DNA from 2 places in the Caloranaerobacter sp. TR13 genome. Region 1 is predicted to be linked to the other one. Evidence: riboswitches for the same ligand, from Rfam matches in the RefSeq annotation. Region 1 holds a riboswitch; the other holds the start of a gene.
What was found. Region 1 has a riboswitch for cyclic di-GMP ahead of TR13x_RS03485 (HD-GYP domain-containing protein). Riboswitches for the same ligand answer to the same signal wherever they lie in the genome.
Positions count from the first base shown of each region.

Region 2: linked by a shared signal. The riboswitch ahead of TR13x_RS08615 (hypothetical protein) and the one ahead of TR13x_RS03485 (HD-GYP domain-containing protein) in region 1 are both predicted to bind cyclic di-GMP.

Region 1 covers NZ_JXLL01000002.1:58,275-62,991, reverse strand. The annotation lists gene TR13x_RS03485 (HD-GYP domain-containing protein) at 115-1,839, opposite strand; cyclic di-GMP riboswitch class I at 1,916-2,001, opposite strand; gene TR13x_RS03480 (MFS transporter) at 2,141-3,418, opposite strand; gene TR13x_RS03475 (anti-sigma factor domain-containing protein) at 3,879-4,717, opposite strand, start outside.
Region 2 covers NZ_JXLL01000013.1:13,684-18,400, reverse strand. The annotation lists gene TR13x_RS08615 (hypothetical protein) at 1-2,418, opposite strand, end outside; cyclic di-GMP riboswitch class I at 2,526-2,612, opposite strand; gene TR13x_RS08610 (formate/nitrite transporter family protein) at 2,732-3,541, opposite strand; gene TR13x_RS08605 (carbonic anhydrase) at 3,556-4,107, opposite strand; gene TR13x_RS08600 (MOSC domain-containing protein) at 4,210-4,653, opposite strand; gene moaC (cyclic pyranopterin monophosphate synthase MoaC) at 4,672-4,717, opposite strand, start outside.

The DNA of each region.
Region 1 (4,717 bases):
TATATGCTTGACTTGCTACCTTATACAAATTAAATTAGTACTATATTCCTATTGTAAATTTTGGCAATCACATGCACTATATTAATATAGAGATGATTGATAAATACAGTTTCGTTAATTAGAATTTGCCAATGAGTAAACTATTGATTTTCTAGTTTCTATTTGTTTTTTAAATAGCTGCCTAAAAATATTATCTCTTACTGAGTCTGATATATTTATAAAACTAAAATCATAGTATTTTTTGGCACCTACACAATATGATTTGTTTATTTTACCAGAAACTACTATGTTGTAGTCATCTTCAAAACGGATTATTACTTTTAATATTTTATCTTCTTCATTATTGTTTATTTCAGAATCATCAATATAGAATGACATAAAGTTTCCACCAATTCTAGTTATATTTATATTGTAGATTTTCTTCGTATTATCTATTAACAATCCTTCTAAATCCCATAGCATACTAAATGATTCTCCAGTAAGCTCTGCTTTAATTTCTGAAATATAAAGTTCGTTTTTGTAAAATTTTTCGATTTTTACATCATATTCATTTACATTTTGATTTTTTTCTAAATACAATCTAATATCTGTAATCTTTGATTTTTCTACATCGTTATCAAAGTCAAATGTTTCAGTCATGAATTTATACTTATCTTCATTTCTAACTAATGTACCTTCAACAAAGTATTCTTTTTCTGATGTTGTAATTAACAATGTTCCCCATATAATAGGTTCCGATAATATTTGCTCATTTATAGCTTTAGATTTCATCAATATTTCAATCATAATTTTTGTGATATTAGGATCGAATTGCTTACCTTTATTTTTAATAAGCTCATTTATAACAAGATTTATCGATTTAGCTTTTTTATATGTCCTATTTGACATCATGGCATCTACTGCATCTGCAACACTTATTATCCTGCTTTCCAAAGGTATTTCTTCTCCCTTTAATCCATCTGGATAACCTGTACCGTCATACCTTTCATGATGATGCTTTGTAAAAATCGCTATTTCATTAAAACTTTCTGTATAATCAAACATATTTTTTATAATTCTATAGCTATATATGGAATGTTTCTTTACCTTTTCATATTCCTCATTAGTTAATTTTGTTGGTTTATTTAATATGTCTGCACTTATATAAATTTTACCTAAATCATGTAATACTGCTGATAGATATAATGTTTCTAATCGTTTTTCATTAAATCCTAGTTCTTTTCCTATAGCTAGTGACCATTGTGCCACATTATATGGATGAGTTACCATATAAGGTTCTCTTTCCCTTATTATTTGAGACATCATATATATTACATTTAGCATTCTTTTTTTTCTAGATATTTTGATATATTCTAACTGATATAGATTTTGTATAATTGATAATTCTCTAGATATATCTTTATCTAAAAATGTACTACCATCAACTACTTTAGTTTTATCTGTACTTCCTAAATATAGACAACCTGTTACTTCTCTAGACTTACTATTTCCAGAAAATAACGGTATATAAATTTCGTTTTCCATTTCTTCAATTAAAGGTAAATAATCAGCTTTGTCATCTTCATTTTTACTTAGAAAAACAATTTGTTTAGTCTTTATTAATAGCGCGAAAACACAGTTGGAGAAGTGCTTTATTAAACGTTTAGAGTCTTTATAACTTACATTATAATCTATGCCTTTTCTAATAAAAACCCTCTCAAATGTAGCATAAGTACTACTTTCATCAAATGCAATTAATTTTGCTACATCGTAATCTAATAATTTAGCAATTCTACTAATCCCTCCATGCAAATATTCTTCTGTCAAGAGCTGACTATCAACTTTAATTAACCTTATCATATGACCAACTCCTCCCTGTGTATGTAAATGAAAAACACCTACTGATAAAGACAAAAACAGTAGGTGTTTTCTACAAATTGGCAGCCTGGCAACCATAGTAAATAATACCTTAGGTCCATAGCTTTGCGTCCCCACCTTTCGATAGGTTTGCCTTTATCAATGTGTAATCGTTTACAATTTTTGTACCACTAAAAACTCAAATAATTATTTTATATCAGTTTCGATGTTTTTTTACAAATTCCTTCTTTTTATATAATTTTTTTACCCATTTTTATAATTTATAAACACATTTTATCTATGCTTAGAACTCCTTTAGCTCTGGTATGAAGAACATAAATATTCCCAATAATGAAACTATAATCCCTGAAATAATAAATATAGTTGAAGAAGCTAATTTATCTGAAATATACCCAAGTGCAGCTAACCCTAATGGTACTATCCCCTGACTTAATGTATTCAATATTCCAAAAAATCTGCCTCTAAATTCATCAGGTACTATTTTTTGAAATGTCGTATTAATAGGCACATTAACCAAAGCATTAACAATTCCTAGTATTAAAATTAAAAATAAAAATATTGCATAAACGCCAAAAGATGAAATGAATGAAAACTTGAAAAATATCAATGGAATACCAAACAGCATCATAATCAAACCATCTGCTATAATACCATTTATCATGAACATATAATATTTTTCTCTAGATGGCAATATCGATAATATAAACATCCCTATTATTGCTCCAATTGGGAATGCAGAACTCAAAATGCCATTTTCCTTAGCCGTTAGATTTAATGTAAACTTTATTGTTTTAGGAAATACTATCTGAAAAATGGGATTAAATAGAAAATTAATTATTAATGCAAATCCTAGTAGCACAACTATAGCTTTCTGCCCCTTTAAAAATACTATCCCTTCTTTAAAATCTTTCCAAAAGCTCCATTCATTTTTATTAATATTATTCATATCTCTTTTAATAGGTGGAATATTTATAAATGTTTCAGATATTCCAGATATAATAAATGAAATTCCATTTACAATAAATATTCCAAAGATACCTATCCAATAATATAAAAATCCTGATATGGCTACACCTACAATCCAAGACAACTGTAAGCTCATACCATCTAATGAATTAGCCTTGTGTAAATCTTTTTCTTCTACTATATTAGGAATTGTTGCACTTACTGCTGGATTAAAAAAAGTTGCGAAAAAAGCACTTATTGCTGTTATTCCAAATAAAATCCATATATTTAGCACATTGAAATAAGATAATAAAGCTAATAATAAAATAAGCCCTCCACGAATAAAATCTGTCCCTACTATAATTTTTTTCCTATCTACTTTATCAACAAACACACCTGAAATAGGTCCAAAAATTATAAAAGGTATTAATGAACACATTCCAAATATGCCCATAAAAAATCCAGCACTTTTTTCACCAACTAAACTCATAATATACCAAGCAACAGCTGCATTATGCAGAGAATTTCCGACATTAGAAACTATTTTGCCGATTATAAGCAGCATAAAATTCCTATTTCTAAGTATATTAGATTTACTTTTTACTACTCTTTCCATGTTATCCCCCCAAATTTCAAGTCTTTGTTTGTTGTTTTGAATTTTAATTTATAATTTTTAAATATTTTATATTATATGTTTAAATATGTCAATATTTATATTAATATTTTTAATTTAACATTTTATATTTTCAATTTTAAGTTTCTTATCCCTGTTCTCTGTCCTCTGTCCTCTATTCTCTATTCACTAATTCCAGTACCCAGTACCTAGCACCTAGTATCTAAAAAATTTGTAATATATTTAATTATCTTCAAATAAATTATAATATGAATATTTACCACAACTTATACATGGAATTTTAAGGGGTGATTATGTGACCAAAATATTTTTCATTAGAAAAAAAATGCTATACACAATAATTACTGTTATAATTGTATTGATAGCATTATTTTTAATCCTTCCAAAATTAATTTAACTGCTAAAAACAAATGAGTCAAGGTAATACCTTGACTCATTTGTTTTAATCTTCATCTTTATACTTCTGTTCATCCTCATTTTTATCTTTGTCTTCTTCCTTATCTTTTTTCTCCTTATTTTGCTCTTTCTTATCATGTTTATATTTATTTTCATCTCTACGTTTAGATTTATTTCTTTCTTCCAGTTTATCGACTTTGTCTTTATTATCTTGCTCTCTCTCATTATCACTAACTGTTAAATCCTCTTGTTTTTCTTCTTTCGGTTTCTCAAGCTTATCTTGATTTTTCTCTTTAGAATATCTTTTTTGATCTTTTTCTATATATTCTTCTATTTTGTCTTTTTCAATCTCTTTTTCTTCTTCATCTTTTTTTATTTCATGTTTTCTAGCTTTCTCAATCTCTTTTCCTTCTAGCTTATCTTTTTCTTTCAATTTATCTTTTTCCTTTTCTTTTTTATCTTTTCTAATTTCTGTATATAATTTGTCTTTATTAAATCTCATTCTTTCTTGCTTTTCATTTTTGAATTTTTCTATTTTTTCCTTTCCAACTTTTCTTTCTAATTCTTCTATTTCTTCTTTATTCTTTTGCTTTTTAGCCTCTTTAATCATTCTCATTATTTCTTTTACTGGCTTTTTAGCAACTTCTTCAAACTTAATATCTTTATTTAAATCAAGCGCTTCTTTAATCAACATTAATTTCCCTGGTGATACCTTATCTTTATTGGCCTTTTTATATATATTAGTATCTCCCTCCATAAGAACCACTTGAGTATTTTTAACCTTTTCCTTAATATGACTATCTATTGACTTATATATCTTTTCATCATCAACTTTATCTTTCTTTTCTGTTATAGTAATAAGTATTACATTTTCCTCTTCAGGTT
Region 2 (4,717 bases), on a different contig from region 1:
AAAAATTTTGGACACAGTTGCAAGATAGTAATTGCCATCATCTAAAGCTATACCAAAATTACCAGATGGATCTGTCATCGTGTCATAAAAACCATTATTATCATCTACAATAACTACATGACCGTTTTGTAGAGGATTACCCTTTTGGTCTATAATATTTCCGAATATATTGGTTAAAGGAAATGTTATTTCTTTATCTAAGTATATAGATCCTTCATTATTGACTGTAAATATATATTCTTCTTCAGGTTTTATATGAGTAAATCCTAGCTGTTTGCCAATAACTAAATACTCGCCAGGAGCAAGATGTATTGAAAAGCTTCCATCTTCATTTGTTCCAACAGTCTTTCCAAATATCCTAAATATTTCATCATTTTGTACATCTTTATCTTCTATATAAGATAAATAACTAGTATCAATTATTAATAATTTATCTGTATAAAGCTCTCCCTCTTCTCTATGAACATTACCGAATACATTATCATTTGGAATTTGAATATCAAAATTAAAAATTTCTCCATCAGCCATATATGGAACTTCTATATTTTTATCAATACTAATTGATTTTTCACCATTTCCATCCCAAATTTTTAAACTTACTACCTTATATCTTCCAGGCTCTATCCATCTATCAAACATTCCATTTTCATCAACATAGATAAAATCTACATAATCATAAATACTTTCATTTTCGAAATCGATCATTGATAAATCTAAATCTTCTGGTACTAAAATAATCTCAGCACCTTCTATATTGGATAATATATTTCCTTGTTGATCAATTACATTCCCTTTAATATGAATATCCATCTTAAGTTCAGTAACCTTTTCATCTAAAATATGACCTACTTTATCTTCAATATTTTTTACTACAAGTAAGTTGCCATTAAAATTACTTTCTATAAAATACAACTTAACTTCATAATAAGAATCAGTATTCTCATCACCAAATAATTTAATCATATCTGGATATACTCCAGTTGATATATCATCTTTTTTAAGCTCAAAGTTGTACTCTGATATAGAACTTCCCCTAACCATATCATCAAAATTTACTTTTACTGTATAATACTTAGTACCATCTATTATTTCTTCTCCATTAAACCATGTATTAGGATTTGGAGGACTATTATCTACTCTTGCTTCCCAAAGCTGTTCAGATTTTTCTGGTATTCCATCATCATTCTTATCATATACAAGTTTAACTAAGATTTCTTGATTGTTTATTTCTTTATCACTAAAATCTATAAATAATTCACTATTTTCAGCCTCATAAGAAAATCTAACTATTTCTTCATTACTATTCGGGTCTTCATTTGTAATAGTTTCTCTATACCCTAGTTTTGCAATGGTAGTAGGTGTTTCTGTATCTTTAGTCAATAATTCAATATATAATTTGTCTTTATAACCTGTAAAATTTTCTAATGCAACATCAACAATTGGATTTTCTTGAATATCATAAGTTAATTTATGTGCGTTTATCCAATAGTCAGTTGATTGCCAGTAAAATACAACTTCAGTATTTTCATTATATTTTAAAGTTATTTTATTTCTTTCTCTCTTATCTACAGGAATAGCTGTTAATTCATCATCAGTTTTCCCTTCTAATGTTTCACCTAATTCAATATATTCATCAGTATTATTCTTATCAGAAAAATGACCATATAGTTTATAGAATCTATACTTTGGATCATATTCTTCATGGAAAACCACTTTAAAATCTACAGGTTGTCCAATCTCATTATTATTTTCATCTACTATTACCGAACTGCCTTCAATCGCTATTTGTTCTGAATCAACAACATTAAACAATTCAACTTCTATAGTATCATTATCATAATACTCATCTTTTGCTATATTAAATTCCGGTGGTTCTGGTATCCAATAGAATTTTATACTTTTATTTAGATAGTTAAGTTCTATCTCATTTTTCTTTGCTGCATATACAGGTATTGCAGTCCTTGCATTTTCTGACTTATTGATAAAATCTTCATCAAGTCTAGAATATTCTTCGCCATTTCTAGAATCAACAAAGTGCCCAAAAAGTTCAAAATCTGGTGTATAAACATCTTGCCCATATACATTTTCTATTACACTTTTAAACTCAACTTTAAATTCAGTGGCTAGTTCTTCAATAGGTTGTTCAAATTCATCTAAAGGAATAGATTTGCCATAAACAACTGTAGTTACTGTCTCATTAGAACCTTCGCCATTATATTCAGTATTTAGCAGTTGAATATGTAAATCGTCTCCAAAACCCATATACTGTGCATCTGCATTGTTAATAATAAATTCTGGTTCATTTACTTCTATGCTGTATGCTACACCTAAATTAAAAGTAAACAGATTAAATAAAAGTGCTAAAACCATTAATACTGAAGTTGTTTTTTTAGATGCATACTTAAGCATCTTTCTCAAATTTTCCACCTCCTAATCTAAAAAAAATTAAAAAAACCTAGTACAAACGTACTAGGCAAACTAACCATAAGAATATCATAAACTTACTTAACCATGAAAACAATTTCATGGGCAGCCTGGCAACCATAGGATATTAATCCTTTAGGCCCATAGCTTTGCGTCCTAACCTTTCGGTTAGTTTGCCAAAATATTCATTTTAGGATATCTCCTTTAACTCTTGCAAAATATTTATCGACATAATTTAACATTTTTTTAACCTAAAAGTAAAAATTTTATCAAAATCTAAACAAAAAAGGATGCAAAACTGCATCCTTTAAGCCTTAGCTTTTTCTTTTTCTTTTCCTTTAGCTGGCACTACGTAAGCTAGATAATATACAACAGGAACAATAATAGCTCCGCCAACAATATTACCTAAAGTAACAGGAATTAAGTTCTTGATCCAAATTTGTCCCCAAGTAACTTGAGCTCCTAAAAATTTACCTAAAGAAATAAAATACATGTTAGCTACACTATGCTCATATCCTGATAAAACAAATAGCATTATTGGGAACCAACAAGCAAATATTTTAGATATTACATCAGTAGCTCCTGTTGCTAACCAAACAGCTAATACAACTAACATATTACATAAAATTGCTCTAAAGAAAGCTTGGCTAAATGTCAAACCAACTTTTCCAGTAGCAATCTTCACAGCTAGTTGAGTTGCTGGAGCATCTACTTTATAAAAACCAGATTTAACTACAACTACAGCTAATAATATTGATCCAATAAAGTTTCCTAAATAAACAAAAAACCAGTTTTTCAACATTTGATTTAATTTAATTCTTTTATCCATTAAAGCTAATGTCATAAGATTGTTGCCTGTGAACAATTCAGCCCCTGCTATTACAACTAACATAAGTCCTACAGGGAATACTGCAGCCCCCATAAATTTCATAAGTCCAACATCAATATTTTTTAATGTTTGCATAACTGTAATATCAGCCTGTGCACCAAAACCTATAAAAATACCTGCAAAAATACCTAATAAAATCATTTGTAAAGTTGGTAAATTAGCCTTTTTTATACCAGCATTAATAGTAGCTTGTGCTATTTCTGGTGGTGTCAATATTCTCTTTTGCATTTTATTACTCCTTTCTATTCATTATCATTTATTATAACTTCTAATTCACCACTATTTGGGTCAATTAGAAAACCATGAACCTTAACATCCTTAGGTATAAACGGCGAACTTTTTATTTTTTTAACTACCTTGATTACGTTTTCCTTTTCATCTTCTATTATACCTGTCCAATTTGCAAAATCAACCGAATCTATAGCTTCTCTAGGAATTCCTCTTTCTAACATCTTTCTTTTTATATCCTCTAAACTCTGCTTCACCATACCACAATCCTTATGGCCTACTACAAAAACTTCCTTTAACCCCATCATAATCGTTCCTAAAGAAATACTTCTTATGACATCATCACAATTATCCCTAATACTGTTACCAGCATTTTTAAGAACCTTTACTTCTCCTCTTTTAAAGCCCATTGCTTCTTCAACTAATCCAACTAATCTTGTGTCCATACATGTAAAAATAAGTACTTCTTTCTGCGCATGTGAACTTATTGGTTTATCTTGTCCTCTTTCTCTTTTTGCTCTAACATATTTTTTATTATCCTCAAGTATCTTTTCTAAAATTTGCATGATACCCTCCGTTTGTTTATTTTTTAACAATCTCACGAATCTAATTATACTAAATATCTTTCTAATAATCAATTATTTTTTTAGTTTATTAATAATGAAACTTTAATATAGAACTTCAATTGCATCTCCTACCTTTATCTTGCCGCCTTTTAGAACTTTTGTAAATATACCTTCTTTAGGCATTACACATTGTCCAACTTCTTTTGTTATAGCACAACCCGAATGACACTCCTTGCCAATCTGGGTTACTTCTTGTATCGTTTCTCCAATTTTCAACTTAGTCCCTACAGGTAATTCATAAAGTTTTATTCCTTCAGTAGTAATATTTTCAGCAAACTTTCCACTACACAGCCCTTTTATTCCTATTTTTTTCATCTTTTCAATGCTCTCCACCCCAAGCAAGCTAACTTGTCTGTGCCATTTTCCTGCATGAGCATCTCCAACTAACCCAAAGTTTTCTTTAAAAATACCTTCAGGTATAGGCGTTTTTATTACACCTTTCTTCTCGCTTATATTTATAGCTACTACTTTTCCTATACTTTTCATAACAATCACTCCTCAATTTTAATACCTACTATAATCCCCAGACTTACCGCCAGTTTTCTTTACA